Regions from separate parts of the Brucella anthropi ATCC 49188 genome, predicted to be linked through region 2. Evidence: predicted binding sites of a transcription regulator. Region 2 holds the regulator's gene; each other region holds the start of a gene.

Region 1 (7,896 bases), on a different replicon from region 2:
TGCGGGCGCGCTTCGCTTTGAGATGGTTTCGGAACCGCATCCCCTGCCGATGGCGACCCGCTCGCATCATAAGGCAAGCCGGACGATGCGTGGGCGAAGGGGTAAACCCGCGGGTATTCCGCGTCAGAAGAGAAGAGGTCGCTGATGAGCACGCTAGAGGCCAATTCCGCGCAGAATGTTCAGGTTTTCGGTGGCGAAAGCCCCAAGGCCGCTCACCCGAAACGCCCTTTGGGTGAAGCTATGTGGCGCGGCTTTCGCGGACGTTGCCCGCATTGTGGTGAAGGAAAGCTTTTCCGGTCGTTTGTGAAGCCAGTGGCGCAGTGTTCCGTGTGTGGCGAAGACTACACGGAACAACGTGCCGACGACCTTCCTGCATACCTCACCATTCTGATCGTGGGGCACGTGGTTGTAGGCGCTTTCATGGGTGTGGAAGCAACCACCAATCTGCCACTCTGGGCTCATATGGCGATCTGGGGACCGTTGACTGTGATCATGTCGCTGCTGCTGCTTCAACCTATGAAGGGAGCGACCATCGGCCTGCAATGGGCGCTCTACATGCATGGTTTCGGAGGTAAGGGCGAAGGTGAATATGGCGACGTGACCTGAAGGTCACCATGACTGCCATGGTTCAGCCCCCGTCCACTTCAACTAAAGCCGTGAAAGCTTTGCGACCGCGTGATGCCGCATCCCTTTTGCTTGTCGACCGGTCGGGCAGCAAGCCGCGAATTCTCATGGGCAGACGCCACGCCAGCCTCGCCTTTATGCCCGGAAAGTTTGTTTTTCCGGGTGGTCGTGCCGATCCTGTAGACGGCGCTATCGCTGCCGCGGCTGAACTGAATAGTAATGATGTTGCCAAGCTGCTCGCAGGCATGGGGGCTCGTGCATCGATGCGTCGCGCCCGTGCACTCGGCCTATGTGCCATTCGCGAAACCTTTGAAGAGACTGGCCTTCGCATCGGGCAAGCGATCTCAGCACCGGTTGCTTTGCCCACACATCACGACTGGTCGACCTTCCTCGATAAAGGCATGATGCCGGCTTTGGACAGCCTGCGCTATTTTGCTCGCGCGGTAACGCCCCCGGACTATGTTCGCCGTTTCGACACCCGTTTTTTTATCGCATTTCGCGATCATATACCGGAGCTCGATCAGCAGCCACTCGTTCCCAGTGGCGAACTGGAAGACCTCGATTGGGTTTCCATTGATCAAATCGATACACTCGACGTCGCTCATATTACTCAGGCGATCTTGAAAGAAGCGCGCGTGCTTCTAACGGATACCGAATTTGAACTGCCAGCCACCTTGCCGGTGGTACAATATTGGAAGCGGCATGGCCGCTTCATTCGCGAAGTGATCTGAACCCGATGAATAAAGAAATCCAACCCGCCGATCTTGTCCCGCAAGAACCTGGCGGCAGGCCGGCTGAGGGCCAGATGCACTGGCGTTCGCTTGCAGCAGCCATTGCCACGATCAGTGCAGTTGGTGCAGCAATTGGGCTGGGCATTCCGCTGTTGAGCGTTCTTCTGGAAAGCCGCGGTCATTCCGCCAGTCTGATAGGCGCTAACACTGCCGTGGCAGGACTGGCATCCATCGTTGCGGCTCCCCTTGCCGCCCCCATCGCCGCACGACTGGGTGTGGTCAAGGCGATCTTCCTTATGCTCATCATCGGAAGCGGAGCCTTTCTCGGCTTCCACTTCTTTCAACCGCTCTGGGCGTGGTTTGCGCTGCGCATCGTCCTGCATTTCGCGTTGACCGTGCTTTTCGTTTTGTCCGAGTACTGGATCAACGCCTCCGCACCACCTGAAAAGCGCGGGCTCGTGCTTGGAATCTATTCAACATCACTTTCGCTGGGCTTTGCGCTCGGACCGTGGTTGTTCTCGAAAATCGGGAGCACGGGCGGACTGCCTTTCTATGTCGGCTTCGTCATCATCCTGATCGCCCTCATACCGGTTGCATTCGCATGGCGCGACAGTCCCGATTTCGAAGAAGGCGAACACGTACCGTTCCTACCCTTCATCTTTGCCGTTCCGACTGCAACCATGGCTGTCTTTGTTTTCGGCGCTGTGGAAACGGGCGGCTTTGCCCTCTTTCCAGTCTTCGGAGCGCGTATCGGTTATCCGGAAGCAGACGCAGCACTTCTGCTTACGATGATCGGCCTCGGCAATGTGTTGATGCAGATTCCATTAGGCCTTGTCAGCGATCGCATTTCGGATCGCCGCAAACTTCTGCTCTTCTGCGCCACGACGGGCCTGATCGGTATGATCGCCCTGCCCTATCTCATGCAGCACTGGTATCTCATGGCAGCCATTCTGTTCCTGTGGGGTGGTGTAGTGGCTGGTCTCTATACGATCGGCCTCGCGCATCTCGGCTCCGAGCTGACGGGACGTGAGCTGGCATCCGCCAATGCCGCTTTCGTGTTCTGTTATGCCATCGGCATGCTTGCAGGACCGCAAGCCGTTGGTGTCGGTATGGACATGCTGGGACCAAAAGGATTCCCCATGACTCTCGGTGTGTTTTTTGCCGCATATGCACTCTTTGCAGCAGGAAGGCTGCTTTTGAGGAAGAAGCGGGCTTGACTTTTCGCCGCCAATACGTAGTGTCGCGCCAAATTTCCGCTGCCGGATGAGATTACCGGAATCGCTGGAGGTTTCCATCCATTGAGCATGATCCCGAGAATTGGGAACCGATTTTCGGCAAGATCATGCTCCGGCAAAGATACAGAGCAGGTAATTCGATATGGCCAAGGCTACGACGATCAAGATCAAGCTTTTGTCGACCGCTGACACCGGCTTCTTCTACGTAACGAAGAAGAACAGCCGCACGATGACGGAAAAGATGACAAAGACCAAGTACGACCCGATTGCGCGCAAGCACGTCGAGTTCAAGGAAACGAAGATCAAGTAATTCGTTTTCGGTCGTCATCGACAAGATGATTGAAATAAAAAGCCGTCTCTTTCGAGACGGCTTTTTTGTTTCCAGCTTCGTGGATTCTTCAGGCTGCCGAAGAGACAATGCGGTTGCGACCACCTTTCTTTGCCTGATAGAGCGCAGCATCTGTCCTCGAGAAAAGAGCGTCAGCGCTATCCCCCATCAGCCTCAGCCCTGCAACACCCATACTGATGGTCAAGTTGACCTTGTGTTTGCCGTTGGCAACCGCAAAGGGCGTGTCTGACACAGCAATCCGGATTCGCTCGGCAACAGCCTTCGCAGCCTCCACATCGCTATCCGGCAGAACGACGACAAACTCCTCCCCGCCGTAGCGACACATGAGATCCATCCCACGAATATTCTTGCGCAGGCGCGTCGCAAATTCGCGAAGAACATCGTCACCAGCATCATGCCCGTACTGGTCGTTGATCCGTTTGAAGTGATCGAAGTCGAGCATGATGACTGACAATGGCCGCTCGCGCCCCATGGCGCGGGTCAGCAGGACAGGCATATGTGTATCGAGATAGCGGCGGTTGTGCAGCCCTGTGAGACTATCCGTCACCGCCATGGTGATCGTACGGTTCAGGCTCTGCCGCAGTAAATCGTTATAACACTTCCGTTTGATCTGGGTTCGCAAGCGCGCAAACAGCTCCAGCTTCTCAAGCGGACGCATCAGATAGTCATTTACGCCAAGCTCCAGCGCACGCACCACGAGCGCGCCCTCATCTTCCCGAACAACGAGAATGATCGGCACCAGCCTTGTGCGTTCAATGGTTCGCAACTGCGAACAAAGGCGCAGCGGATCGTAATAAGTGAAGTTGGCTGAAACAACGATACTGTCGTAATCCGTATCTATCGCCCGGATCAAAGCCGTGTTGGCATCGCTGGCCACATCGACACGATAGGTCTCTCCAAGAATGAGACGAAGGCGTGCAGCCGCCAGTTCGTCCTCATCAACTATGAGAATGCGGGCGACCTCATCCTTATCGGCATAATTCCCGCCCATCTTGCTTGCCAGCAGCGTTTCCACTTCAGCGTCCGCAACCGTGCCCGTTCGCTGGAAAAGCTCATCAGAGACCAGTTTCAGCCGCGCCAGGCTCTTCACACGCGACAATAACTGAAGATCGCTGACGGGCTTTGACAGAAAGTCGTCGGCGCCAGCTTCAAGGCCGCGAATCTTGTCATCGACACCATCGAGCGACGTCACCATCACAACAGGAATATTGGACGTACGTGGATCATCTTTCAATCGACGACACACTTCAAAACCGTCCATCTCCGGCATCAATATATCTAGAAGAACGACGTCAATCTGGCCGCCCAGACAAAGCTCAATGGCTTCAGGACCGCTATAAGCCGTAATAACCTCATAATATTCGGAGAGGAGCCTTGCCTCGAGGAGCTTTACATTGGAATCCACATCGTCAACGACGAGAATTCGTGCAGTCATGATGCCCCTCGCCCTGATTTCCGCTAAGCGTCGCCCAAATAGGATTTGATTGTCTCTATGAAGCGCGGCACCGATATCGGCTTGGATATATAGGCTTCACAGCCGCCCTGCCGAATACGCTCCTCGTCGCCCTTCATTGCAAAAGCCGTCACGGCAATAACCGGAATGTGCCGCAACTCGTCATCGTCTTTCAGCCATTTTGTGACTTCCAGTCCCGACACCTCGGGAAGCTGTATGTCCATGAGAATCAGATCAGGTCGATGTTCGCGCGCAAGATCGAGCGCCTCAAGCCCGTTTCTCGTCCGGATGGTCTCATATCCGCTGGCTTCGATAAGATCGCGAAACAACTTCATATTGAGTTCGTTGTCTTCGACAATCATCACGCTTTTCGGCATCGAAAATTCCTTGGTCTTATTCCCTGCAGCAACCCGGCATTTGCTCGATTTTCTTATCCGCCAGAGAGTCCCCACTTCTTAGACTGCGGGTAGTTTAACCTCATTTCATTGATGAAAGGCAAATAATTCCATTGTTCCTCGACTGAGCGACCGTTACACATTCGGCAAAGCAACAGAAAAAGCGGAGAAACCACATGAAAACGCTGATGAGCCAGGCGGATGCGGAAGCGATCGCCATTGAAGCGTTGGCGTGGTTGGCTCAGGACAAGGACCTGCTGCCTCGCTTCCTCGCCCTGACAGGCATTGAAGCTGCGTCGATCCGGCAGGCAGCACGTGAACCTGGCTTTCTGGCGGGGATATTACAATTTTTTCTGACACATGAGCCGACGCTGCTGCGCTACTGCGAAGAGGCCGGCCGTGATCCGGCAACAATTGAGAAAGCCTTGTCATATCTGCCCGGCGGGCTGAACCAGCACCTTTAGAAAAGACTTCGATCCGCAAATTAAAAGCCCGACACTGCCGGGCTTTTTGCTAACTATTCAGCAGCAGGATTTGCTGCAGAAACCTGGGCTTCATTCGAAACCGACAATACGTTCAACTCGTGCTGCTTGCCATCGCGTGCCGTCCAGGAAATCGACTGGCCGGGTGCAAGGCCGATCAGCGCAGTACCGATAGGCGTGAGAATCGAAATTTTGCCCTGCGCGATATCCGCTTCGCCCGGATATACCAGAGTCACCCGACGCTCCTGCCCGTCATTGGAGCGAAACTCCACAGTAGAGCCCATGTGAATCACATTCTGCGGCAAACGCTTCGCAGGAACGACTTTCGCGCGGTCAAGTTCAACCATCAACTCCTCGGCGATCTCCTCGAGACGTTCCGAAACGTTTGTGGCCAGCCCCATCAGACGTTCATAGTCGATTTCGCTAACAACGATATTGGGCTTCTTGCGATTCTTTCCGCTCATGGCGAGTGCTCACTGCTGTTGAAAGGTAATAAGTCTCCGTGCTGTTTCTGCACGAAGCCGTTCAGATTGATTTTAATGAAAGCGCTTATTTGAAATCCGCTTTTGGACAAGCGGCGTACCGTCCCCCGGAGTTCCCCTGCGCTAGGCAGAACTCGAGGGTAGCTATCCCGTGATCGGATAAACCCGATGAAGTATGGATGCAAAACGGTTGTTCATATTGCTAAACTTGGTGATATTCCCGGCAATGTCAAGTGTAAGACCAACCGGGATGATATATCCCCATGGCACTTCGGCCTTTCGATGCTATAAAAGGATGTTCCTTTTATGTTCATCAGACGGTTCGTCCTCATGGCTGACACCATTGCACCTAACAGTTCGGAAAAAGGTGTATGCCGCGACTGCCTTGCGCCGCAAAAATCGCACACTGGCAGACGATGCCATGCATGCGGCAGCCCTCGCCTTCTCCGTCACAGCGAGCTTTATAAGCTCTCTCTGGCACACATTGATTGCGACGCTTTTTACGCATCAGTTGAAAAGCGGGACAATCCGGAACTGCGGGACAAACCGCTCATCATCGGCGGCGGAAAACGCGGCGTGGTATCGACGGCCTGCTATCTTGCCCGTATTCATGGCGTGCGATCTGCCATGCCCATGTTCAAGGCACTGGAAGCCTGTCCCGACGCCGTCGTCGTTAAGCCAAACATGGAAAAGTATGTTCGCGTCGGTCGTGAAGTGCGGCAAATGATGCGTGACCTGACGCCCCTCGTTGAACCTCTTTCCATCGATGAGGCTTTTCTGGATCTGAGCGGCACGGAACGCTTGCATAAGGCTCCACCCGCAATCGTTCTCGCAAGTTTCGCCAAACGCGTAGAGGATGAGATAGGCATTTCCGCCTCGATCGGACTATCCTATTGCAAGTTTCTGGCCAAGGTTGCATCAGATATCGAAAAGCCGCGCGGTTTTTCCGTTATCGGTGAAGCAGAAGCCCTGACGTTTCTGCGAGACCGATCCGTCAGCACGATCTGGGGAGTAGGCAAGGCTTTCGCAGCCAAACTGGAAAGTGATGGAATCAGGTCGATCGGCCAACTCCAGACGATGGAAGAAGGTGCACTTGTGAAGGCGTATGGCACTATGGGGCAGCGTCTTTACCGTTTGTCACGAGGACAGGACAGCCGCAAGGTCGAGCCGGACCATGATATGAAAAGCGTTTCGGCAGAGACAACCTTCAACAATGACTTGTCGGATGCCAACGATCTCGTTCCTGTTCTTCGGGCGCTCGCCGAAAAGGTCTCGCGGCGACTGAAAGCAAGTGAAATAGCCGGGCGTACTGTCGTTTTGAAGCTGAAAACACACGACTTCAAATCGCGTACGCGCAATCGGCAGCTTTCCGATCCGACCCAGCTCGCGGATAGAATCTTCCGCCACGGATTGCAGCTTCTCGAAAAAGAACTCGATGGTACACGATTTAGATTGCTAGGGATTGGGGTTAGCGAGCTTTCTTCAAGTGATCGCGCCGATCCGCCCGATCTAGTAGACACTCAGGCCACCAAACGCGCCGTCGCCGAAAATGCCATCGACAAGCTGCGAAACAAATTTGGATTGAGTGTTGTCGAAACCGGCTATACCTTCTCCAAGGGCAATCTGGCGCGCCCGCAAATGCCGCCAGATCGAGACGACCAGCATTGAAATTACAAAGCGCGAAGAAACCTTTGTAGAAATCTTCTACATTTGGCTCTAACGGCTTGACGAGACCGATCTGTATCAATATTGGAACGGGCCAAGGCGCTACCAACTGATTTGGCAACTGCCTTACGGAAGGCCTCGTGGCGGAGTGGTTACGCAGAGGACTGCAAATCCTTGCACCCCGGTTCGATTCCGGGCGAGGCCTCCAATATTTCCATATATAAAATCAATAGACTATTGAGATCAGCGTCGAATTCGACATGGCAAGCCTTGTTGCATCATGTTGGAAGTTAATGCCTATAAATTACAAATGGTTACGCAAAAATTGGGCGAACCCGTGTGACATCGAGCGGAACATACTTGGCTCTGTTTGTTGTCGTGAACAAAACAAAAGCTTCGGCAGGTGAAGTCTAAAGAAATTGCAGACATGTTTGGTGGTATTTGTGTTCGTGTAACGCGCAATAAATACGTAATTTGGAC
Region 2 (7,896 bases):
CAACATGCAGCTCGGCCTTTCCAAGGACGGAATTGCTCGACTGACCGGTGAAGATCCGGCTTTCCATGACGCAAGCGGCAACTTCAATCGCGCGCAGTTCGATGCAGTGCTTCGTCAATCTGGCATTCGTGCACAGGATTATCTCGACAACCGCGCGAAAGTGGCTCGCCGCCAGCAGATCGTGGAAGCTGCAACGGACGGCATCAAACTTCCGAATACAGCGTTGAAGGCGCTGGCTCTATATCAAGGTGAAACCCGCAGCGTTGACTATGTGACCATTCAGGCTGAAAAGGCCGATGCTGTCCCTGCCCCGTCCGAAGATGCGCTCAAGACCTATTTTGACGCACACAAGGACGAGTATAAGGCACCGGAGTACCGGAAAATAACCTATGTGAAGCTGGAGCCGACTGATATTGCAGATCCGTCTGCCGTCACGCAGGACGAAATCAACGAATATTACGAAAAGAACAAGGACCGCTTCAGCACGATCGAAAAGCGTACTATCGAGCAGTTGAACTTTGCCGATGACGCCGCAGCTGAAGCTGCCCAGCAGAAAATTGCCGCTGGAACGAGCTTCATCGATATCGGCAAGGAACAGGGCAAAACAGAAGACGACCTGAAGCTTGGCACGTTTGAGAAATCCGCCATTCCTGATCAGGCAGTTGCCGATGCAGCTTTTGCACTGGCAGAGAATGGCGTGAGCCCGGTGGTGAAGGGTGGCTTTGGTCCGGTTATCCTGCGCGTGACGCAGATCGAACCGGCTCATGTGAAACCACAAGCCGAAGTTGAAGGTGAAATTCGCACCACGCTTGCCAACAATATCGCAGCAAGCAGCATCAGCGGCATTCATGACTCTTATGAGCAGGACCGTTCCGACGGCGCATCCATGGCTGATGTGGCAAAGAAGCTAAGCCTCAAGTCCGTCATCGTGGAAGCCGTCGACGCCGAAGGTAACGATCCTTCTGGTAATCCGGTGCAGCTGCCAAACTCCGAAGCGCTGCTTTCTGCTGCCTTCCAGGCCGATCAGGGTTTTGACAACGACGCCCTGACCATGGGCAATATCGGCTATCTCTGGTATCAGGTTGACGGTGTAACTCCGGCACGCGACCGTACGCTCGACGAAGTCAAGGACAAGGTTGCAGCGGCATGGAAGGGCGAAGAAGCAGTCAAGCGCCTCAACCAGCGCGTAGACGAGTTGCAGAAACGCCTCGACGGCGGCGCGACACTCGACGCAATCGCTACAGAGCAGGGCGTCGAAAAGCAGACAAAGCGTGGTATTGTCCGCACGACCAACGATGCCGATATCGGAACCGCAGCGGCGGCGCAGATCTTCCGGGGAGCGAATGGTTTCACCGGTAGCGCTGCTGCACCTTCGGACGATGCCCAGATTCTGTTCAAGGTTGTTGAAGTGACCGAACCTGCCGGAGCTGGCCCGGAAGCTATTCCGGAACAGCAGCAGAAATATCTGGCGACATCGCTCTCGGATGATGTTCTCGAACAGCTCGTCGGCGAATTGCAGAAGCAGTATCCTGTTAAGATAAACCAGACCGTCATCAACAACGCTCTGGCGTTTTAAGGACGGTGGGCATCCAAAATGGCTGATCTAAAACCCTATATCGCGAAAGCTGCATCAGGCGAACCGCTTTCGCTTGAGGATTCCCGAGCCGCCTTCGATATCATGATGTCAGGACAGGCAACGCCGTCGCAGATCGGCGGACTGTTGATGGCGTTGCGCGTACGCGGTGAAACAGTACCGGAAATCGCCGGTGCCGTTGCCTCCATGCGCTCGCGTATGCTGGGAGTTTCCGCTCCCAACAATGCCATTGATATTGTTGGCACTGGTGGCGATCAGTCGGGTTCATACAATGTCTCCAGCTGCTCGGCGTTTGTTGTTGCTGGAGCTGGCGTTCCTGTAGCAAAACATGGCAACCGCGCCCTCTCCTCCCGCTCTGGTGCAGCCGATGCACTCGCGGCGCTCGGCATCAATATCGAGGCCGACGCGAGCATCATCGGTCGCAGCATCACAGAAGCTGGCCTCGGCTTCATGTTTGCACCGATGCACCATTCCGCCATGCGCCATGTCGGCCCCTCGCGCGTAGAACTCGGCACCCGCACCATCTTCAATCTGCTTGGCCCCCTCTCCAATCCGGCCAGTGTCAAGCGTCAGCTTGTGGGGGTATTCGCACCACAATGGCTTGTGCCGCTGGCTGAAGTGCTCAAGGAACTCGGTTCCGAAGCGGCCTGGGTTGTCTATGGCGACGGCCTCGATGAAATGACCACCGCGGGAACGACACAAGTTGCCGCCCTCGAAAACGGTCGGATTCGTACCTTTGAAATTACGCCGGAAGAAGTTGGATTGCGTCGTTGCGACCCGGCCGAACTGAAAGGTGGCGAGGCTGCGGTAAACGCCAAGGCTCTGCTGGGCGTGCTTGAAGGCGAGAAAAACGCCTATCGAGACATCGTCCTGCTCAATTCAGGCGCGGCGCTTGTGATTGCTGGCAACGCGAAGGACCTGAAAGAAGGCATCGCACTCGCGGCACAATCCATCGACAGCGGCGCAGCACTTGATGTTTTGCAGAAGGTGATTGCCGTTTCCAACGACAAAGCCGCCTGACGGAAAGGATTAAGTCATGTCCACCGACATTCTGCGCAAGATCGAGGCTTACAAGCGCGAAGAAATCGCTGCTGCAAAAGCCGAGCGTACCGTCGCTGATTTGAAGGCGCGCGCACAGGATCAGGAAGCGCCGCGTGGCTTTTTCAAAGCGCTGGAGGCAAAACGCGCCGCCGGTGAATTCGCGCTGATTGCTGAAATCAAGAAGGCAAGCCCATCGAAGGGCTTGATCCGTCCTGATTTCGATCCGCCTGCACTTGCAAAAGCCTATGAAGCTGGTGGCGCTGCATGTCTTTCAGTGCTGACTGACACACCTTCCTTTCAGGGAGCGCCGGAATTTCTGACGGCAGCTCGCAACGCTTGCAGTCTCCCGGCTCTGCGCAAGGATTTTCTGTTCGATACCTATCAGGTACACGAAGCCCGCAGCTGGGGCGCAGATTGCATTCTGATCATTCTTGCAAGCGTCGACGATGATCTTGCAAAGGCGTTGGAAGAAACCGCGTTCGAGCTTGGCATGGATGCACTCATCGAGGTGCATGACGAAGCCGAGATGGAACGCGCACTAAAGCTTTCGTCGCGTCTGCTCGGCGTCAACAATCGCAATTTGCGTACATTTGAGGTCGATCTGGCCGTTTCGGAACGGCTGTCGAAGATGGCGCCAGCCGATCGCGTTCTGGTCGGTGAAAGCGGCATATTCACACACGAAGATTGCCTGCGTCTGAAAAAGTCTGGAATCGGGACATTCCTCATCGGAGAGAGCCTCATGCGGCAGGCCGATGTTGCAGCGGCTACCCGTGAACTGCTGACTGGCAAGGCCTGACTGATGATGTCCAAACTCACCCATATCGACCAGACCGGCGCTGCCAATATGGTGGATGTTGGTGCCAAGGACGAGACTGAACGACAGGCTGTGGCCGAAGGGTCGGTCAGAATGAATCTGGAAACGCTGGCGCTCATTCTGGAAGGCAACGCCGCTAAGGGTGACGTCATTGGCGCTGCGCGTCTGGCTGGCATCATGGCGGCTAAAAAGACCGCCGATCTGATTCCCCTCTGCCATCCACTGATGTTGACCAAAGTAGCCGTCGAAATCGAGCCGGATCAGACATTGCCCGGTTTGCGCGTTCGTGCGCTGGCCAAGCTCAAGGGGCGCACCGGCGTGGAAATGGAAGCCCTCACCGCCGTTTCTGTTACATGTCTTACGATCTATGACATGGCCAAAGCCGTCGACAAACATATGGAGATCGGCGGTATCCGCGTTACCGAAAAGGGCGGCGGCAAATCAGGTGACTGGAAAGCATAAACCGCTAGACTTTGCTCTGGATCAACTCATCTGGACAGATTCTGTGGTCTAGACGGGTCAACAATTCAGTTCGAGAGGAAACGCCATGTCCCTTCTCCCGGTCGATGAAGCACTGGCCCGCATCCTGAAATCCGCAGAACCGCACGGTAAAGAGCAGGTCGCTTTGTCAGATGCAGGTGGGCGCGTGGTTGCAACACCTGTTTTGGCACATTTTCTGCAGCCGCCGTTCGACGGATCGGCCATGGACGGTTACGCCCTGATCGCGCCAGACAACATCTCTTATCCCGTCGAGTTCGACATCATCGGCGAATCGGCAGCGGGCAATCGCTTCGAAGGTGAACCGGGAATTGGTCAGGCGGTCCGGATTTTCACCGGCGCGCCACTGCCCAAAGGCACGGATACGATCGTTATTCAGGAACACACTGAGCGCTCGGATAACCGGCTAACCGTTCACGAAGGCATAGAACCGGGACGACATATACGCCGCGCAGGCCTCGATTTTTCACCCGATAACATCGTCATTCCGAGCGGGCGGGCGCTGGATGCTGCGGCCCTGTCGCTGGCAGCGGCCAGTGGCAATGCGAGAATCGACGTCTTTCAAAAGCCCAAAATAGCAATCATTGCGACCGGCGATGAGCTGGTTCCGCCGGGGGAAACACCCGGAAAAGACCAGATTGTTGCATCGAACAGCGTTGGAATCGCCGAGATAGTAAGGCGAGCCGGCGGAGCGCCACATGATAAAGGGATCATTCCGGATGATCCTGCCAAAATCGAACGGGCAATAGCAGACAGCCTGCAAAGCGGCATCGACATTCTGGTAACGATCGGTGGCGCTTCCGTCGGTGACCGGGATTTTGTGCATGGAGCACTGCAGAAACAGGGCGTCAATCTCGACTTCTGGAAGATCGCCATGCGGCCCGGCAAGCCCCTGATGTATGGGCGCATCGAAGTGAACGGCAAGATCGTGCATGTCATCGGCCTACCGGGCAATCCCGTTTCGAGCTTGGTATGCAGCCTCGTTTTTCTCCGTCCGCTCGTCGCCAAGCTTGCCGGAACGAACCTCGATGCCGATATCCGACCTGCAAAGCTGGGCACTGACCTGCCTGCGAATGACCACCGCCGCGATTATATCCGGGCCACAATCGAATCAAACCCTGACGGAACGCTGACCGCAAAGCCGTTTCCGGTCCAAGATTCGTCCATGCTTTCAGCTCTCGTCGGTTCAAAAGCGCTTCTCATCAGGGATGAAAACGCTCCTGCTGCCACTGTTGGCGATGATTGTCGCGTTCTCATGCTATAGATCGAGCGCAATTCTCGCCCTCACTAAAGCTTGAGAAAACAGACCTAAGTCATAATAAAATATATGTTATTCGAAGCAGCATCTGACATGCCGTGCCCGTGATGGTCTTGCCCTGAAATATTCCGTTCAATCTCACCCTGAGCGTTAATGGTTTTAAAACCATTGCAGAACAAGACTGGAACATATAGTGTTCGTTCTGGTTTTGTTTTTCTCGATTCTTGGCCGGGAGGGTGTCGCGCATGTTAACCCGTAAACAGCACGAGCTTCTGCTGTTCATTCATGAACGTCTAAAAGAAACGGGCATTCCCCCGTCTTTCGATGAAATGAAGGAAGCGCTCGATCTGGCTTCAAAATCGGGTATCCATCGTCTGATCACCGCCCTTGAGGAGCGTGGATTTATTCGCCGTCTGCCGAACAGGGCGCGTGCGCTTGAGGTGTTACGTCTGCCGGATTCCATCGCTCCGGGCCTCAACGCACAAAAGAAGTTCGCTCCCAGCGTTATCGAAGGCAGCTTGGGCAAAACACCTCCGCCACCGGCACGCCCCGCTCCCGTGGCTACCAATGACGACACGTCTGGAACTGTATCCGTACCGGTCATGGGGCGAATTGCTGCGGGTGTACCGATTTCAGCAATCCAGAATCAAACACACTCCCTCAGCCTTCCGCCCGAAATGATCGGTGCGGGCGAGCATTACGCGCTTGAGGTCAGAGGTGATTCAATGATCGACGCCGGCATTTTTGATGGTGACACCGTCATCATTAAACGCGGTGATTCCGCAAACCCTGGCGAAATCGTGGTGGCACTTGTCGATGACGAGGAAGCGACTTTGAAGCGCTTTCGCCGCAAGGGTGCATCCATCGCTTTGGAAGCCGCAAACCCGGCATACGAAACCAGAATATTTGGCCCGGATCGCGTTCGTGTGCAGGGCAAGCTTGTGGGCCTGATCCGCCGCTACTAGATCGTAGTGTAGCCGGCTTTGGAGATAAGCTCCGAGTTCAAACAATGGGGCGGTTCCAGTTAAGAACAGAAACGTGGAACCATTCTTTATTTAGTTGCAGCGCGTTGGTTCATCGCTAACACCTGATGAACAAACTCCGGCATTTTGAGCGGAGTGGGATTTTGGTTTGTACTCGCGCTCGGACAAGCCACGTGCTGGACGCGAATGGATGCGGTGCAAATGCCAAGGACGACTTGGCGCATCAATTGCATAGGTAATTCGGTCCTCCGGCTGCAATTCAGATGTTTGCTGGCTCATCTCGGGCTTTGCGACGTCGTAGGTGTCGCCCGATATAGCCTTGAGAGATCGATTTTTATCTGGCCTTTCTCCGAGCCTGATCTCGACGGCTCCCTTTAGCGCCAGTTCCTGTTTGCTGATACTCAGGATAGTGGAACGTCCGCACGCCGGATCTTTGCCGGAAACGGCGAGAATAACCACATCGCCGATGTTGCAGGCTATTTCCAGCATCGCGACATCTGCGGTGTAGGCTAGTGTACGACCATCACGCAGACTGATCGTGCAAAGTCCATCTTCGCATTCGAACCCGTCCCCATCAGTTCGCTTTTTGTTTTTGCCGGATGGCGGCGCGATGAACTCTTCCACCAGATAAGCGGTTTTCCAATTGTCGATTGTGAACTGTGACTGTCGGCTTCGATTGACTGCGAACTTCCCGTCTGCGAGCCGAACACCCACCAGTTTGGCATCTTCCGAGATCACGATGTCAGGAAAAGGCTCCCTGACGAAAACGGCAAACCCCAGAACGATGAAGGGCAGCGCCAGCGCCTTCAATCTGGTCGACAGAACAATAACCAGAACGAGCGCAATGGCCCAGAGAACGATAGTGAGTGCGGGCATGGCTCCAGGATTGCCATCTGGTGACCACTTTGCAACAAAGGCAGCAATGTGCCTGACTGCAAAAATACCCCAGCCCATTATCTGCAAAGGTACCCAGTCCAGTTGCAATGGCATCAGTACAAGACCAAAGACGGCAAACGGCATCACGAGAAGAGCTATTACAGGCTCAGCGAGGACATTTCCTACCAGACCAAACGGCGCTGTATTGTTGAAGTGATAAGCTGCAAAAATCCCGCTTGCCAATCCGGCGATGAGCGAAGTAGCCGCCGCCGCAGTGATCGGCTTCAGGACTTTTCCAGCGAAGCTATAGGCGGTCTTCCCACGTTCTTCCGTGCCAACCTGCCTGATCGCGTTGCGCTCGCTCCACCAGGCATAACCGGCAATCAACGCAGCCGTAGCCGAAAAAGACATTTGAAAACTCGGTCCCAGTATCTCATGCGGCGAAATTGCAATCATAGCGATGGCCGCAATCGCCAGATTGCGCATGCTGATGGCCGCTCGGTCTACCAGCAAAGCTCCGAGCATCACTGCAATCATCACATAGCTTCGTTGTGCAGCGACATCCGCACCTGACATGGCAAGATAGAAGGTACAGCTCAACAGGGAGAGAAAGGCCGCATATTTCTTCACGGGATGCCGCACACTGAAAGCCGGAAATAGCGCGAAGACAGATCGCAACGTCAGCATGATAACGCCAGCGGCAAGCGCCATATGCAAGCCCGAGATCGACAGAATATGTGCGAGCCCCGCCTTGCGCAGGTCTTCATTTGTCCGCTCGCTGATCCCTGCACGCGTACCTGCCACAAGCGCCGAAGCAACACTGCCGTCCTCG
Region 3 (7,896 bases), on a different replicon from region 2:
GCACTCCGCATCGGTCTCGCACATGGCTCCATCACAGAGTTTGGCGCCACCGGAGAGAGCTCCAATCTGATCCCGCCGGATCGCGCCAAGTCCGCGGGCCTTGACTACCTCGCGCTCGGGGACTGGCATGGCTTTTTGACGGTTGGCGACCGGACCGCTTACAGCGGGACCCCTGAAATTGACCGGTTCGGGCGCGATGAGCCGGGCGGCTGCATCGGCGTGAGCCTGCGATCCAACGAAACGCCCGAGCTGCAGCGGATCGAGACCGGTCGATATCGCTGGATGTCGCGCCGCTGGAGTATGGAGAACATGGAAGACTTGGACCGTGAACTCGCCGCGCTCCGCAGCGAGGCGCGTTTGTCGGACGTGCTCCTTTCGCTCCATCTCGTCGGTGTGGTGAGTCTCGCCGACCGCGTCACGATGACGTCGGCCGTCCAGGACTGTCTGGCGCACGAACTGCGGCATTTGGAACTCGACGCGGATGGCCTGACCGCGCGTCCGACGGCAGAGGACGTCGCCCAAATCGATGTCCAAGGTGCGCTCGCCGGGGCGACTGCTACCCTACAGGCCAGGGCTACCGGATCGGGTTCCGATGCCCAGATCGCCGCCGCGGCGCTGGAGCGTCTCTATGTCGAGGCGATGCGATTCGATGCGGAGGTTGCGCGATGATCCTCAAATCCCTGGAGGTCGAGAACTTCCGCAAGTTCCGCGAACCGCTACGCATCGACGGCTTCACCGACGGTTTGAACATCGTAGTCGAGCCGAACGAGACGGGCAAATCTACCCTATTGGAGGCCCTGCGTGCGGCCTTCTTCATCCGCTACTCCGCCAAGACCGAACTCGTCCGTTCCTATGTCCCGACTGGTGATGACGTGGCGCCCCGTGTCACTGTCGGCTTCGGCCTCAACGGGCAGACTTGGAGGCTCGAGAAGCAGTTCATGAAGTCTCCCTCCGTGCGACTTACCGGCGCGAGCGGGCGACGAGAGAGCGATGCGGCCGAAGAAGCGCTGCAGGAGCTGCTCGGATTCGAGCGGGGCAACAACCGGGGCAGCGATCCCGAAACGCGCGGGCCCCTTGGCATGCTCTGGGTCGAGCAGGCGACGGCACTCTCCGTGGAGAGTCCAAACCGCATCGTGCGCGATACCGTTCGGGGAGTGCTCGAGGCGGAAGTCGGCGCGGTGACGGGTGGTCGACGCTTTGACGCGATCCGGGCCAGCATCGAAGCGGCATATTCAGCGCTGCGCACATCGGCGACGGGCAAGTCGCGCGGCGACTTAGCGGTGGCAGAGGCTCGCGTGTCCACGGCGACGGCTGCCCGCCAGGCGGCCGAGACCAACTTCCATGAATACGAGAACACTCTCACCGAGTTGGACGCGGCGAGGTCACGGCTTAGGATTATCGAGCGTGATCTCGTCGACCCAGAGGCGGCGGAGCAGCGAAAAAAGCTCGAGGCGGACCAGAAGGTCGCGGAGACCGCCTCTCTGCGGTCGACTGCGGCGGAGGCGCAATTCGGACGCGCCGACGAGGTCGCGAAGACGGCTTCGTCGAGGATCGAGCGATTGGACGCAGCCGAGGCTCGCGTCGGATCCGCCGGCACATACCTCGAAGAGAAGGCTCGTCTGCGGGACGAAGCCAAGGCTGAGGCTGCTCGTGCCGGTGAGGAGGAAAAATCACTCCGCGCCGCGCTCGACGAGGCTCGCGCGGAAAGGGAGAAACACGAGGAGGCACTGTCCTCCGCACGCGCGCGATTGCGCGGGTTCGCTAATGCCGCGGGCGCTCGTCGCGCGATCGATGCGCGAAAAGCTCTAGCCGAGCTAGAGGAGCGTGAGCGTGCGCTGGTTGATGACTCCGCCGGGGCCGTCGATAGTGACGACCTTGAGGAGATTACCGAACTCGAGCTTGCCGCCATCCAGGCACGCGCCCGGTTCGAAGCAGGCGCTGTGAAGGTAGAAGTCGAACTCGGGGCGGGCGCATCTTTGAGGATTGACGGGTTGACGACCGACGTCACCAGCGTTGACGTCCTCAAGACCACCAAGTTCGAGTTGGGTGATGCGGGCAGCCTAGTCGTGCGCCCGCCGCAGGGTTCGGGTCAGTCCATTGAGGCCGATCTTGCAGCGGCGACGGAAGAACTCGCTTCCGCCTTGCGGTCGCTCGGCATCAAGTCGCATGCGGAGGGCGTGGCCCGGAACGAACGGGCCTCCGCTGCCAAGCGCGAGTTGAAGGCGCTCCGGACACAGATCGCCTCGGCATGTCCTGGAGATCCGACAATCGGGTTGGCGCCCGGGGCAGATGCCCTGCGCGCCTTCGTGGCCGAGCTGGGCGACATCGCCGACGTTGTCGCCCCAACCGACAATGTCGACACGCTGGAGAAGGCGGTGGTCGACGCCAAGCTCGCCGAGGCTGCCGCATCCGGAAAGCGCGAAGACGGGAGGACGGCTCTGTCGAAGGCGGAGAGTACGCTCGCAACGGCCGAAGCCGATTATTCCGCAGCCATCCGCGAATCCGAGGCTGCGGCTGAAGATCTCCGGAACCTCCTAGAGATCGGGGATCGGGAAACGCTCGAAGCGGCGCGCGGTGAGGCTCAGCGGGAGCGTGCCGCGAAGTTCGAAGCTCTCGAGAAGGCGCGCGAAAGCGCCACGTCTTTCGACGCCGACGCTATCCGACGCCGCATTGTGAACCTCGATCGTGCCGCCAGCCGGGCCGGCGAGGAACGACTTGAACTGACCGCCCGGATCGCGTCGCTCGAATCCACGATCGTTAGGGAAGGGACAAACGGGCCTGCCGGTCGCCTTGCCGAAACGCGGGAGGAAGAGGAGGCCGCGATCGCCGCTTGCGATCGTTTGCGGCATGAGGCCGACATGCTTGAGGTGCTCCGCGAGGCGCTGTCGGATGCCGCGAATGAAGCGTCGAGGACATTCCTCGCACCCGTCACGGCTCGGGCTAGTCGATACATCCAGCAGCTTCTTCCCGGATGTGATCTGTCATTCAACGAGGAGCTCGGGCTGACCGGCCTCACGAGGGCGGGGATCGATGAATCCTGTGGTGATCTCAGTCGAGGCACGCAGGAGCAGTTGGCGATATTGACTCGGCTCGCGTTTGCGGACCTCCTGCTCGAGGATGGAGCGCCGATCTCTCTGATCCTCGACGACCCTCTCGTCTATTCCGATGATGCCCGCTTGGAGACGATGACCGACATCCTGCAGGACGCTTCGAAGCGGATGCAGGTGATACTTCTCACGTGCCGGTCGAAGGCTTTTCGTCACGTCGAAGCCAATAGGATCACGCTGAGATGAGCAAACGGATGGATGCGGCGAACCGCTACAGGCTCGCCTTCACTGAAGCGGAGGAGGCGCTGGTCGCACGGATCGATTTGCGTTGATCGCATGCCAACCATGCCGAGGCCCGTGCTGCCTACCTCGCGAACCAAGCCGATCTTGGATATGTTGAGATCGCTGAGAGAGCGGGACGCCGTGCCTGCTCAACGGATCAGCTATTGGACCCAGATTATCAGCCTGGACGCTTGAAGGGCTCATATGAGCAGCCGTTCGAGCGCAATGATTGCCGGAGCGAGGAAATCTATACTGGCCTTCCCGCGAGGCGCTCGTCGAGAACCGGCTCGTCCCAGGTGCGCGTCACCCCGAGCCACTTGTCGATCACCGCCTGAAACTGGGGCTCTGCGAAACAGGTCTGGAACGTGTAGAGGCGATTGACCACTTGCCGCATCAGGTCGCGCATCTCCTCATCGTCGAACCGCGACACGCTTCCCCAGGGGATGTGGTTGCCGTCGGCGTCGATGACGAAGACATCGGAATAGTCACCGGTCTTCGTGACCGGGACCGGCCCCGCATGCAGGTCCTCCAGCATGCTGTTGCGGACGCAGATCATCGCCATCGCCTTGGCGAGCGTCGCCGCTAACTGTTCTTCTTCCTTCCGGCCCATTTTCGTCCTCCGGATCATTGTCAGAGGCCCGGCAACATGCCATCGGCGGCTGCGCTCGCTGGCGTCTCCGCGATCACCAGCCGCTCGTCGGGCAGCGGCCGTTGCAGGTCCTTCGCTTCCTTCCAGTCGGCGGTTAGCCAGGTCTCGACTTCGTCACGGCCCGTCAGGATGACGGGCATGGCCTTCGGATGGATCGGTTTCACCACGCCATTGGCCTCGGTCGTCAGGAAGGCGAACAGCTGATGATCGCCCGGACGCGGGGTCCGGTTCGATCCGCGGGTTCCGCGCCATGGCGTCCAGATTCCCGCGAAGAAGAACAGGGGCTGGGTCTCATCGAGGGCGAACCAGTGCAGCGGTTTGCGCTTCGTGAATGGCGTCCAGATTCCCGCGAAGAAGAACAGGGGCTGGGTCTCATCGAGGGCGAACCAGTGCAGCGGTTTGCGCTTCGTGACCGGATCGGGCTTTTGCCCATATTCGGAAAAGGCGGTGGCCGGGACCACGCTGCGATGCTCAACTCCGAGCCATTTGCGCCAATGGGGGCTGGCCGTGTTGCGGATATTGGTGACGCCGGTGTCCGGTGCATCGCGGGACTTCAGATATTCGATGGGCGTCGGCATGCCCCAGGTCAGCGAAGCCAGTTCCCGTCCGCCATCGGTGTTGCGCACCACCGGAGCCGGCCGGTCGGGATAGACGTCGATCGAAGGTTCGAGATTGCCGATGCTGTCATGGGTGGCGGCCACGAAATCCCTGATCGCCTGCTGATTGGTCGTAATGCGATACAGGTTGCACATCGCCCCACTACTCTCCTTGCGAATACTTTACGCCACCATAGGGCATCGCGCGCCGTCGATCACTTCCGGGATGGCCGAGATTGACTCTCGACCCACAAGAGAACAAATAAAGAACATAGCAACAGAATCGACCAGTGCAAAGCCCCGGAGACGCCATCCTCATATGCCCAGCCGTGCCGACAGCCCAGCCATTGCCGAACTTCGGGCGCGCATCGCGCGGCTCGAAGGCGATGGCGTGCGTCCGCACGAGGTGCTGCCCTTCGGGATCGCGCCGCTGGATCGCAAGCTGCCCGGTGGCGGACTGGCGCTCGGATGCCTCCATGAAGTCGCCGGAGGCGGCAACGGGGCGGTGGATGGCGCGGCTGCCGCCTGTTTCACCGCCGGGATCGCCGCCCGCACCGCCGGCCAGGTGCTCTGGTGCGTGGCGCTCCAGGATCTCTTCGCACCGGGGCTGGAGCAGGCCGGATTGCCGCCCGGCCGGGTGATCTTCGTCGAAGCCGGGGACGACAAGGCGACTCTCGCCTGTATGGAGGAAGGGCTGCGGCATGGCGGGCTGGGGGCGGTCGTCGGTGACGTCGCGCGCCTGCCGATGCCCGCCTCGCGGCGGCTGCATCTGGCCGCGAAAGGTTCGGCGACGATCTGCATCGCGTTGCGCCGCTGGCGGCGGCAGGCGGAGGCGAGCGATTTCGGGCAGCCGACGGCGGCGATGACCCGCTGGCGGATCTCGGCGCTGCCGTCCGCGCCCCTTCCGGTTCCCGGTGTTGGACGGCCGCGCTGGCTCGTTGAGTTGATCCGGGCGCGGGCGGGCGAATGTCTCGATATCGAACTGGAGGCGTGCGATGGCTCGGGTCATCTCTGTCTTCCTGCCGAACTGGCCGACAGACCGGTTGCGGCGGAAGGCGGGCGACGCAGCGCCGCCCGGTGAGGCGCCGCTGGTCATCGCCGGAAAGGAGAAGAACCGCCGGGTGGTGACGGCGGCCGATCCGGCCGCGCAGGCGCTCGGCCTGCGCGCCGGAATGCCTGTCACCAAGGCCCAGGCGATGGTGCCCGGCCTCCACATCGAGCCCGCCGACCCGCGGGCCGACCTGGACAGCCTCGAACGCCTCGCGCTCTGGGTGCTGCAACGCTTCTCACCTATCGTCGCCGCCGACGCGCCGGACGGGATCGTCATCGACGCGACCGGCGCCGACCATCTGCATGGCGGTGAGGCGGCCATGCTGGAGGTGCTGACCGGTCGGCTTGTCATGTCCGGCGTCACCGCCCGCGCCGCCATTGCCGATAGCTGGGGCGCGGCCCATGCGCTGGCGCGCTACGCGGCCGATCCGCTGTTTGTCGCCCCTCCCGGCGAAACCGTCCCGGTCCTCGCGCCGCTGCCGCTGCAAGCACTGCGCCTGCCGCCCGCGATCGCGGTGGGGTTGAATGACCTGGGCTTTGTCCGCATCGGCGACCTGATCGGGCAGCCCCGTGCGCCCCTGACCCGGCGCTTCGGCCCGGAGCTCTGCCGGCGTCTCGATCAGGCCCTGGGTGCGGTCGCCGAACCCATCGAGCCGATCCGACTGGAGGAGCTGGTCTCCGTCCGCCGCGTCTTCGCCGAACCCATAGGCGCCGCCGAGACCATCGCGCGCTATATTCGCAAGCTGGTCATGGCGCTCTGCGAGGCGCTCGAAGGGCGGGGTCTTGGCGCGCGCCGTCTCGACCTGCTCTGCTACCGCGTCGACAACCGGGTCGAGACGGTGCGCATCGGTCTGGCCATGCCGGTGCGGAATCCCGCGCGCCTGACCCGGCTTCTCTGCGACAAGATCGAGACGATCGCGCCAGGCTTCGGCGTCGAGATCATGTCGCTGACCGCCACCCTGGCCGAACCGCTGGCCCTGAAACAGGCGGCCAGCAGCCTGATCGAAGAGGGGGCGCCGGATCTCTCCGGCCTGATCGACACGCTGGCGAACCGGGTCGGCGCGCGGGCGGTCTATCGCTTCGCCCCGGTGGCGAGCGATGTGCCCGAACGCTCGGTCCGCCGCCTGCCGGCGCTTGCCGAGGATACGGGCGCAGGCTGGCCGGACCATTGGCCGCGCCCCTCGCGGCTGCTCTCCCAGCCGGAGCCGATCGAGACCATGGCGCTGCTGCCGGACCATCCTCCGAACTGGTTCTCCTGGAAGGGCGTGCGCCGCCGTGTTCGCCGGGCCGACGGCCCCGAGCGCATCTTCGGGGAATGGTGGAAACGCGATGCCGAGCTCATCGCTGTGCGGGACTATTTCCGGGTCGAGGACGATGCCGGCGAACGCTTCTGGATCTTCCGCTCCGGCGATGGCGAGGATGCGGCCACCGGCTCGCATCGCTGGTTCCTGCACGGGATATTCGGATGAGCGCGCCCGCTTACGCCGAATTGCAGGTGACGTCGCATTTCTCCTTCCTGCGCGGCGCGTCCTCGGCCGAGGAGCTGTTCGCCGCGGCGGCCGCGATGGGGATCGAGGCGCTCGCCGTGACCGATCGCAACACGCTGGCCGGCATCGTGCGCGCCCATGAGGCGGCGAAGGAGGCGGGGGTGCGGCTGATCGTCGGCTGCCGCCTCGATCTTGCCTGCGGCATGTCGGTGCTGGTCTATCCGACCGACCGGGCGGCCTATTCACGGCTTTGCCGATTGCTGTCGCTGGGCAAGGGGAGGGCGGGCAAGGCGCGCTGTCATCTCGAATGGGACGATCTGGTCGCCTATGGCGAGGGGTTGATCGTGGTCCTGGCGCCGGACCTCGCCGACGAGACCTGCGGTCTGCGGCTGCGGCGCCTGCGCGATGCCTTTGGCGATCGCGCCTATCTCGGCCTGACGCTGCGCCGGCGGCCCAATGACCAGATGCGCCTCTGGGAGCTGTCGACGCTCGCTGCGGGCCTAGGTGTGCCCACCGTCGTGACCAATGACGTGCTCTTCCATGAGCCCGGACGCCGCATCCTGCAGGATGTCGTCACCGCGATCCGGCACAATCTCACCGTCGATGCGCTCGGCACCCGGCGCGATCGCCATGCCGACCGCTATCTGAAGCCGCCTGCCGAAATGCACCGGCTCTTCGCGCGCTGGCCCGAGGCTTTGGCCCGGACGCGTGAGATCGCGGATCGCTGCCGCTTCTCGCTCGACGAGCTGCGCTATCAATATCCCGAAGAGCGCGACGATCCGGCG
Region 4 (7,896 bases), 840 kb from region 2:
GTGGCGCGGAAAGCCGATCAGCGTGATGGCCAGTTCCACCGCGCGTCGGATGATGGGATTGTCGGGGTCGAGACCCGCCTGTCTGATATGCTGCTTGTCGATGCCGCCGCCCGATATGCCCCAGACCGTATTGGCGAGCGCTGCCGTCACATCCTCAGTCAGCCCCAGCGCCTTGCCGACATCGCGGATCGCACTGCGGGACCGATAGCTGATGACGGTTGCGACAATGGCCGCGCGATCTCTGGAATAGCGCTTATAGACATATTGCATCACCTCTTCGCGCCGCTCATGCTCGAAATCGACGTCGATATCCGGCGGTTCCTTTCGCTCCACCGAAAGAAAGCGCTCGAACAGGAGATCGACCTGTGTCGGGTCCACACCGGTGACGCCAAGGCAGAAGCAGACGACGGAATTGGCGGCCGAACCACGCCCCTGACACAGAATATCTTCTCGGCGGGCATAGCTCACAATGTCATAAACCGTGAGAAAGTAAGCCGCATATTGCAGCTTTTCGATCAGCGCCAGTTCCTTGTGGATCAGCGTCTGCACCTTCGGCGGGATGCTGTTAGCGCCGTAATGACGAGCGGCACCTTCCCAGGTGAGATCATGCAGATGTTGTTGCGGCGTCTTGCCGGGCGGCACCGGCTCGTCGGGATAATCATATTTCAGCTCATCAAGCTGGAAGGTGATGGGCGCGACGAAATCGGCGGTAGCCTCGACTGCTTCAGCGTAGTCGCGGAACAGCCGCAGCATTTCCTTTGGTGGTTTCAGGTGGCGTTCGGCGTTCTTTTCGAGAAGCTGCCCGGCTGCGAAAACAGTCGTGTGGTAGCGGGTTGCCGTCAGCACATCCTGAAGCGCGCGGCGGTCGGGATGATGATAGAGCACGTCATTGGTGGCGAGCAGCGGCACATTGGCTTCGGCTGCAAAACGGGCGATGCGTTCGGCCCGGCGTCCGTCATGGCCCTGATGCGGCATGGCGAGCGCCAACCAGACCGAGCCGGGGGCAGCTTGCGCAATCTCGGTCAGGCGCGCGGCAAAATCCGGTCTGTCGTCTTCAGGCGGAAAGACCGCGATCTGGAACTGTCGGGCGCGAAACAGCAGGTCGCCCCATTCGAGATGGCATTCGCCCTTGATGGCGGCGCGTGCCTTGCCCTCCGTCAGCAGGCGGCACAATTGCCCATAGGCCGGACGATCACGCGGATAGACGACCATATCCGGCGTGCCGTCGGTGAAGGACAGGCGACAGCCGATGAAAAGCCGGAAATCGCTCTTGTCGCGAAAATCCTTCCATGCCGCATGTGCCCGCACCACACCGGCCAGCGTGTTGCGGTCGGCAATGCCGATACCGGACAGACCAAGCTCATGCGCACGCGCTACCAGTTCCTGCGGATGCGACGCACCGCACAGGAAGGAGAAATTGCTGGCAGCAGCCATTTCGAAATAAGGAGCCATCACGCAAACAGTCCGTGTAAAAACCAGCGCGGATGATTGGCACCGTCATAAAGGCCTTCGCGGAAAATCCAGAAGCGCTGGCCGTTCTCGTCTTCCACCCGGTAATAATCGCGCAGTTCCGGAACCGTGTGACCGATTGCGAGCCACCATTCCGGTTCGATCCTTTCCGGCCCCTCGGCAAGGCGCACATGATGGCGCACCCGCCGCCACAGGAAAAACGAAGGCGGGCTGTCGGGCACTTCCGCCACGCTTTCGATCAATTGTGGCGGGCGAAACAGTTTTATGGGGCGCGCTGGCGGGTCGTTGGGAAGTGCTGGGGGAAGTGCTGCTGTGTTTTCGTAATCGGCTTCGCCCTTGCTGTCCGTGTGAAGGGCAGGGCGCAGGCCGAAGGCCCGTTCAGGAATATGCGTGTTACGCGAAAAGGAAACGAGAACGCGGTTCTGTCCAAGCCGCGCCGAAAGCCGGTCGACAAGCTGACTAAACCCCGCTTCATCTTCCTCATGCTGGTCGAGCCCCGTCTGGCGCTGGGCGATTGCCGCACTGCGCAGCGCTGCCAGCCGGATCATGTCGAAGCCGAAACCGGCGTCGAGCGGGTCGGTCAAGGCATTGAGCCTTTCACGCGCAAGGCGCAGGAAAACCTTGTCGCTGCGCAAGGGCTGGCCGGTTTCGATGTGGATATGACGCACTTCGCCATCGACACGGAAGAAGGAGGACTCAATCAGAAGCGCGCCTTTTCCCTCCGGTTCAAGCTGCGTAAAAAGCTCCTGCGCCAGTTCCTGCAAGATGCGTTCAACCAGTTCCATTGCGGTAACCGGCTCTGACAGGCGGCGCTCGACGGTGCTGAGAGGCATGATGCGCAAGGGGGAAATCGGCGCGCGCTCCTGCCGCGCCAGCCGGTCGAGCCGGGTCGCAAGATCGGTGCCGAAGCGGGCGGTGAGTGCGGCGCGCGGAAGCCCCATCACATCGCCGATGCGTTTCAATCCGGCGCGCTTGAGGCCGGTTTCGGCAGCTTGCGTCAGTTCAAGCGCGGAGAGCGGCAGGCGGGGAAGCAAGCGGTCGGCCTCTGCTCTGCTGAAGACACTGCCCTTCGTTCTCCGTGCCAGAAGTCGCGCGGCAAAACTGTTATCGGCAATCGCCGCCTGTACGCCAAGCCCGGCCCGTTCCAGACGCCGGATTGCATCGGCACGCATGGCGTCGAGCCCGCCAAAAAGATGCGCACAGCCGGTTATGTCGAGCATCAGCCCATGCGGCTCATCGAAGGCGACAAGCGGCGTGTAGCGCTCGCACCAATGGGCAAGACGCTTGAGCAATGCCGCATCATGTTCCGGTGCTGCCGTTGCCACTTCAAGCCGTTCCACGCGGGCGCGCGCATCCGTCAGTGCCATACCGGGAAAAAGGCCGAGCTTTGCCGCTCCGGCATCCACTGCTGTCAGGCGCAGCGCATTGGCCGTGCGTTCGGTCACAACCAAAGGCAGGCGCGGTTTGCCGTCAGGCGGAGCGCTGTTGCGAAGCCGGTCGGTCGGCAGAAACGGAAACCAGAGGGCGAGAAACAGACGTTCTGCCATCCCGTTCGTTAGCACCAAATTCCTGGGTTTCATTGTTCCATTCCATGATCCATTGCCCGCATGTGCCGTGGCGATTGCGTTCCAGAACCGCCGAAAAGACAGGCTTGCCGGGTGCGTTCGCTCCACTTGAACGGGACGGCGCGGGCGCCACCCGCCAGCGGCTGACGGCAGCGCTTTGCACAGCCGTCCGGTGGCTCCGGAGCAGGATGACGGGCAGCTGCGCGGTTTCTGTTGCCAGAAGCAGACGACGCGAAGCGGTCAGGTCGAGGCATTTCGGCTGGCCTGTCACCGAGGCGACGACGCCGGAAACAAGATGCGAAGCCTTGCCGCCGGTTCCGGCTTCCAGCGCATCATTTGCCGCCTTCAGGACATCCTGTGCCGTGGGGCAGCGCACGATCAGAAGTCGCGACGGATCGATCCCGAAGGCATGAAGTCCCGGCGGATAAAGCCCGCCATATTCACTTGCAGCACTTTCTTCCTCGATCCAGATAATCGGGCGACGAGGCTCTATGGCGCGTTCTGCCGCACGGGCGGCAAAGGCGAGCGCAAAGCCGGTCGCAGCCATATGCGCGCCGGGGTTTTCGGCAAAAACCTCATGCAGCGCGTCACCTGCCAGACCATGCGGAAAGGCAGCATCCGCTCCGGCAAGGCCGAGCGTGAAACTGCGCGTCCGCCCGAAGTCCGTTTGTCCCTGATTTGCAAAACTGCCTTGCGGATCGTTGCCTTCAATGGTCGTAACCATGCGCCGCAGCGCCGCGATGTCGATGCCGCTCACGTCTAGATTCCATCTTTTTGTTCTCTATATGTTCTAGTATTGAATCGAGCGAGGCAAGAGTCAAGCGGGATCAGAAATCAGTCCAGTGGACTGATTTCCTTGCGTAGGCGTTTCACACTTTTCGGGATACGCTCTATCATCGCGATAGTGGTTTTGGATTAGGCGGCGTCCCTGAAAGGCACGCCTGCCAGTTGCGCCAGATGGCCGGGAAGGTCGGTGCCTGCACCCGCCGCATTGATCGTGTCGAAATAATCATGCCAGCCGGTGGCGGTGATTCCGGCAATCAGCATGTCGAGAGCTGCTTCATCCGGGAAACGCCAGATGGCGAAGAAACTCTGGCTGGGCGCAAAAGACTTTGTCGCGTCGACGGGACCTAATGCCAAGGCCTCGATACCGAGCGCGCCAAGCCCGCCCATACCCGCGCCGACTTTCTCAAAGAAGGCCTGCCTGCCTTCAGCATCGAGCGCGTGCCAGCTCGATTTCGGGGAATAAAGCTCGGCGAGGTAATAGGTCATGTCATATCCCTTAGGGTTTCATTGATCTTGAAAGAACGACCGGCATCGGTGCGGCTCCAGATGCGGCGCAGCAAGGTGCTGAGAAGCTGCTGTTCGCCTGACGAGAGATCGCTCATCAGGCTTGCAATCCATGCGGTATGTTGTTCGAAAAGCTGTTGCGCCAGCAGCATCCCTTCGGATGTCAGCCGGACAGTCAGCTTGCGGCGGTCCTCGCTATCCGCGTGACGCTTGAGGAAACCATCACGCTCTAGCCCGTCCAGCAGGCCGGTTATGGTGGCGCGCGTGACACCTGCGCGTTCTGAAAGCTCGTGCGGCGAGAGGCCGTCGGGCGCATTGTGCAGCAGAAACAGCAGGACGAACTTGCCTTCCGAAAGCTTGTGCGGTGCCAGCCGGCTGGCGCAATCCCGGTCAATGGCCGCAGCAAGCGACAAGACTTCAAAGCAGGTTTTCAGCGCGTCGGTGGACGGGCTGTGCCGGCGTTCCATTTCGCCCAGAAGGGCGTGATGCTTTTGTTCGATTATTTCCATACGGTGACTTATAGTACGGTGCCATACTAAATGCAAGTGGCTTTGATTGCTTGAGCAGGAACAGTAGAGAGCTTGATCGATGAATATATACGGTTTATATATGATTCGTATATGAACTATATGGTCTGGATAATGCTATGGGTATCGTGAAAATCGGCGATGAACTGCATGAGGAACTGCGCAAGGCGAGTGACGTCATGTGCCGTTCGATCAATGCGCAGGCTGAATACTGGATGAAGATCGGTATGCTGGCGCAGGCCCATCCCGACCTGTCGTTCAACGAGATCGTGCAGATGCAGTTGCGCGCAGCGCAGGTCGAGCTGCCGGTTCTGCCCGTTCTTACTGTGCAGTCGTCATGACCAAGACCCCTGCCGAAGTGGAGAAAATGGCGGCATCCGGCGCGCTGCTTGCCTCTGTTTTTGCGCTTCTCGACCGCACACCTCTGGCAGGCATGACCACGATGCAGGTCAACGATCTGGTCGAGGATTATATCACCCGCGAATTGCAGGCGCGGCCTGCCAGCAAGGGGCAATATGACTATCCCTATGTGCTGAACAGTTCCAAGAACGAAGTCGTCTGCCACGGCATGCCGTCGAATGACCAGATCATTGAAAACGGCGAGATCATCAACTTCGATATCACGCTGGAAAAGGATGGCTATATCGCTGATTCCAGCAAGACCTATATGGTCGGTGAAGTCGCTCCTTTCGCCTCACGGCTGGTCCGCGTGACCTATGAGGCCTTGTGGAAGGGGATTGCTGCCGTGCGACCCGGCGCGACGCTGGGCGATATCGGCCATGCCATCGAGCGTCACGCCAAGCGGCATGACTACAGCATCGTGCGGGAATATTGCGGCCATGGTATCGGTCGCGAGATGCATGAGGAACCGCAGGTTCTGCATTTCGGCAAGCCTGGCACCGGCGTTCGTCTGCGCGAAGGCATGGTGTTCACCATCGAGCCGATGCTCAATCAGGGAACGGCCAAGGTGAAGACCGAAAAGGACGGCTGGACGGTGGTGACGCGCGACGGAAAATTGTCAGCGCAGTTCGAGCATACGGTCGCAGTCACCGCGAATGGCGTGCGGGTGCTGACTTTGCGTCCCGGTGAAGAAAAGATGCTGGCGGGTATAAAACACGCCGCTTGATCTCATGCGATCCTGCCGGTCATCCAGAGCACAAAGACAATTGTTCCGCTCTAAAAACAAAAAGCCCGCCGGGAAGGCGGGCTTTTGTCTGGATTGGATATGCTTATTTGCGATCACGCGCAGCAAGCGTACGCAGACGCAGTGCATTGAGCTTGATGAAGCCTGCGGCGTCCTTCTGGTCGTAAGCACCCTGATCGTCTTCGAAGGTGACGAGCTTGTCGGAATAGAGCGACTTGTCCGATTCGCGACCGATCACCATCACGTTGCCCTTGTAGAGCTTGAGCGTGACTTCGCCTTCAACATGGCGCTGGCTGTGATCAATGGCGGCCTGCAGCATTTCGCGTTCCGGCGAGAACCAGAAGCCGTAATAGATCAGCTCGGCGTAGCGCGGCATCAGCTCGTCCTTGAGGTGAGCAGCGCCACGGTCAAGCGTGATCGATTCGATGGCGCGGTGAGCTGCCAGCAGGATCGTGCCGCCCGGCGTTTCGTAGACGCCACGCGACTTCATGCCGACGAAGCGGTTTTCCACGAGGTCGAGACGACCGATGCCATTGTCGCGGCCATAGTCGTTGAGCTTGGCAAGCAGCGTTGCTGGCGACAGACGTTCGCCATTGATCGAAACGGCATCACCTTTTTCAAAGCCGATCTTGATGATCGTTGCCTTGTCGGGCGCGGTTTCCGGTGAAATGGTGCGCATATGCACATATTCCGGTGCCTCGACAGCCGGATCTTCCAGAACCTTGCCCTCGGACGAGGAGTGCAGCAGGTTCGCGTCGACGGAGAACGGCGCTTCGCCCTTCTTGTCCTTGGCAACCGGAATCTGGTGCTGTTCGGCGAATTCGAGCAGATGCGTGCGGCTCTTGAACGACCAGTCGCGCCATGGGGCGATGATCTTGATGTCCGGGTTCAGCGCATAGGCCGAAAGCTCGAAACGAACCTGGTCGTTGCCCTTGCCGGTCGCGCCGTGCGCGATGGCGTCGGCGCCGGTCTTCCTGGCGATTTCGATCAGGTGCTTGGAGATCAGCGGGCGGGCAATCGAGGTGCCGAGCAGGTAGACGCCTTCATAGACGGCATTGGCGCGGAACATCGGGAAAACGAAATCGCGCACGAATTCTTCGCGCACGTCCTCGATGAAGATTTCCTTGATGCCCAGCATTTCCGCCTTCTTACGGGCTGGTTCAAGCTCTTCGCCCTGACCGAGATCGGCAGTGAAAGTCACAACTTCCGCGCCGAGTTCCGTCTGAAGCCACTTCAGGATGATCGAAGTGTCGAGGCCGCCCGAATAGGCGAGAACGACTTTCTTAACGTCTTTCCACTTGCTCATAATAAACTTCCGTCTCATCAGGCGCTCCAGAGCGGCGCCCAAAATTTATCCGTAGTTCTTTTAGCAGTTGCCAAGCCGCGTGCAAGCCGAGACTTATCGCGAAAACTCATGCTTATTACGTGATCTGTGGTTCGCCAACTTCATAAACAACGAGATTGCGGTCGCCGATACCAAGTTCAGGCCAGGCCGCACGCCATTCGGCAATATGGGGGGAGGCGAAATGCCGGTCGAGCGAAGCACGGTCGCGCCACATCTCCTTCACATGGATGAGCCCCGGTTCGAGAATATCTGCAGCATAGCCATAGTCCACACAGCCATCCTCCGCCCGGCTGGCCAAGATCATGCGCTGCATGGCCTCGCGCGCCCGGTCAAGATTTTCCGGCGGCAGGCGGACAGTCCCTACGATCAGCAGCATTTCGGCCTCCATTCCACGGTTCCATTTGCATGGAAATTATTCTAGCGTGCGCCATCTCTTGGAGCACATTTCGATGTCTTTTCTGACAAACCTGACCTTCATTCCCGAATGGACGATTTTTGTCCAGTTCGCGATAGCAACCGCGATCCTTTCCATCACGCCCGGTCCCGACATGACGC

What was found. The regulator LexA, encoded in region 2, represses DNA repair genes until DNA is damaged. The targets are predictions, from matches to a motif close to TGTTCNNNNTGTGTTCNG.
Region 1: the regulator LexA is predicted to act here: its motif matches at 6,048-6,065, upstream of OANT_RS19015 (DNA polymerase IV).
Region 3: the regulator LexA is predicted to act here: its motif matches at 4,829-4,846, upstream of OANT_RS16290 (ImuA family protein).
Region 4: the regulator LexA is predicted to act here: its motif matches at 3,811-3,828, upstream of OANT_RS00415 (ImuA family protein).

What each region holds. Positions count from the first base shown of each region.
Region 1 is NC_009668.1:1,061,324-1,069,219, forward strand. Features, by position in the region: gene rnr (ribonuclease R) at 1-145, shown strand, start outside; gene OANT_RS18975 (DUF983 domain-containing protein) at 145-606, shown strand; gene OANT_RS18980 (NUDIX hydrolase) at 615-1,355, shown strand; gene OANT_RS18985 (MFS transporter) at 1,430-2,572, shown strand; gene rpmG (50S ribosomal protein L33) at 2,733-2,900, shown strand; gene OANT_RS18995 (PleD family two-component system response regulator) at 2,989-4,374, opposite strand; gene OANT_RS19000 (response regulator) at 4,398-4,769, opposite strand; gene OANT_RS19005 (DUF3572 domain-containing protein) at 4,964-5,251, shown strand; gene rnk (nucleoside diphosphate kinase regulator) at 5,305-5,733, opposite strand; gene OANT_RS19015 (DNA polymerase IV) at 6,082-7,419, shown strand; tRNA gene OANT_RS19020 (tRNA-Cys) at 7,551-7,624, shown strand.
Region 2 is NC_009667.1:2,137,650-2,145,545, reverse strand. Features, by position in the region: gene OANT_RS10640 (peptidyl-prolyl cis-trans isomerase) at 1-1,576, shown strand, start outside; gene trpD (anthranilate phosphoribosyltransferase) at 1,595-2,614, shown strand; gene trpC (indole-3-glycerol phosphate synthase TrpC) at 2,631-3,431, shown strand; gene moaC (cyclic pyranopterin monophosphate synthase MoaC) at 3,435-3,911, shown strand; gene OANT_RS10620 (molybdopterin molybdotransferase MoeA) at 3,997-5,211, shown strand; gene lexA (transcriptional repressor LexA) at 5,451-6,170, shown strand; gene OANT_RS10605 (ComEC/Rec2 family competence protein) at 6,261-7,896, opposite strand, start outside.
Region 3 is NC_009668.1:468,613-476,508, forward strand. Features, by position in the region: gene OANT_RS16270 (metallophosphoesterase family protein) at 1-669, shown strand, start outside; gene OANT_RS16275 (AAA family ATPase) at 666-3,293, shown strand; gene OANT_RS16280 (hypothetical protein) at 3,577-3,939, opposite strand; gene OANT_RS16285 (SOS response-associated peptidase) at 3,960-4,730, opposite strand; gene OANT_RS16290 (ImuA family protein) at 4,894-5,655, shown strand; gene OANT_RS16295 (Y-family DNA polymerase) at 5,570-7,093, shown strand; gene OANT_RS16300 (error-prone DNA polymerase) at 7,090-7,896, shown strand, end outside.
Region 4 is NC_009667.1:87,276-95,171, forward strand. Features, by position in the region: gene OANT_RS00405 (error-prone DNA polymerase) at 1-1,452, opposite strand, end outside; gene OANT_RS00410 (Y-family DNA polymerase) at 1,452-3,005, opposite strand; gene OANT_RS00415 (ImuA family protein) at 2,941-3,792, opposite strand; gene OANT_RS00420 (DUF6616 family protein) at 3,951-4,307, opposite strand; gene OANT_RS00425 (MarR family winged helix-turn-helix transcriptional regulator) at 4,304-4,834, opposite strand; gene OANT_RS00430 (ParD-like family protein) at 4,972-5,193, shown strand; gene map (type I methionyl aminopeptidase) at 5,190-5,978, shown strand; gene OANT_RS00440 (argininosuccinate synthase) at 6,082-7,302, opposite strand; gene OANT_RS00445 (putative quinol monooxygenase) at 7,418-7,717, opposite strand; gene OANT_RS00450 (LysE family translocator) at 7,791-7,896, shown strand, end outside.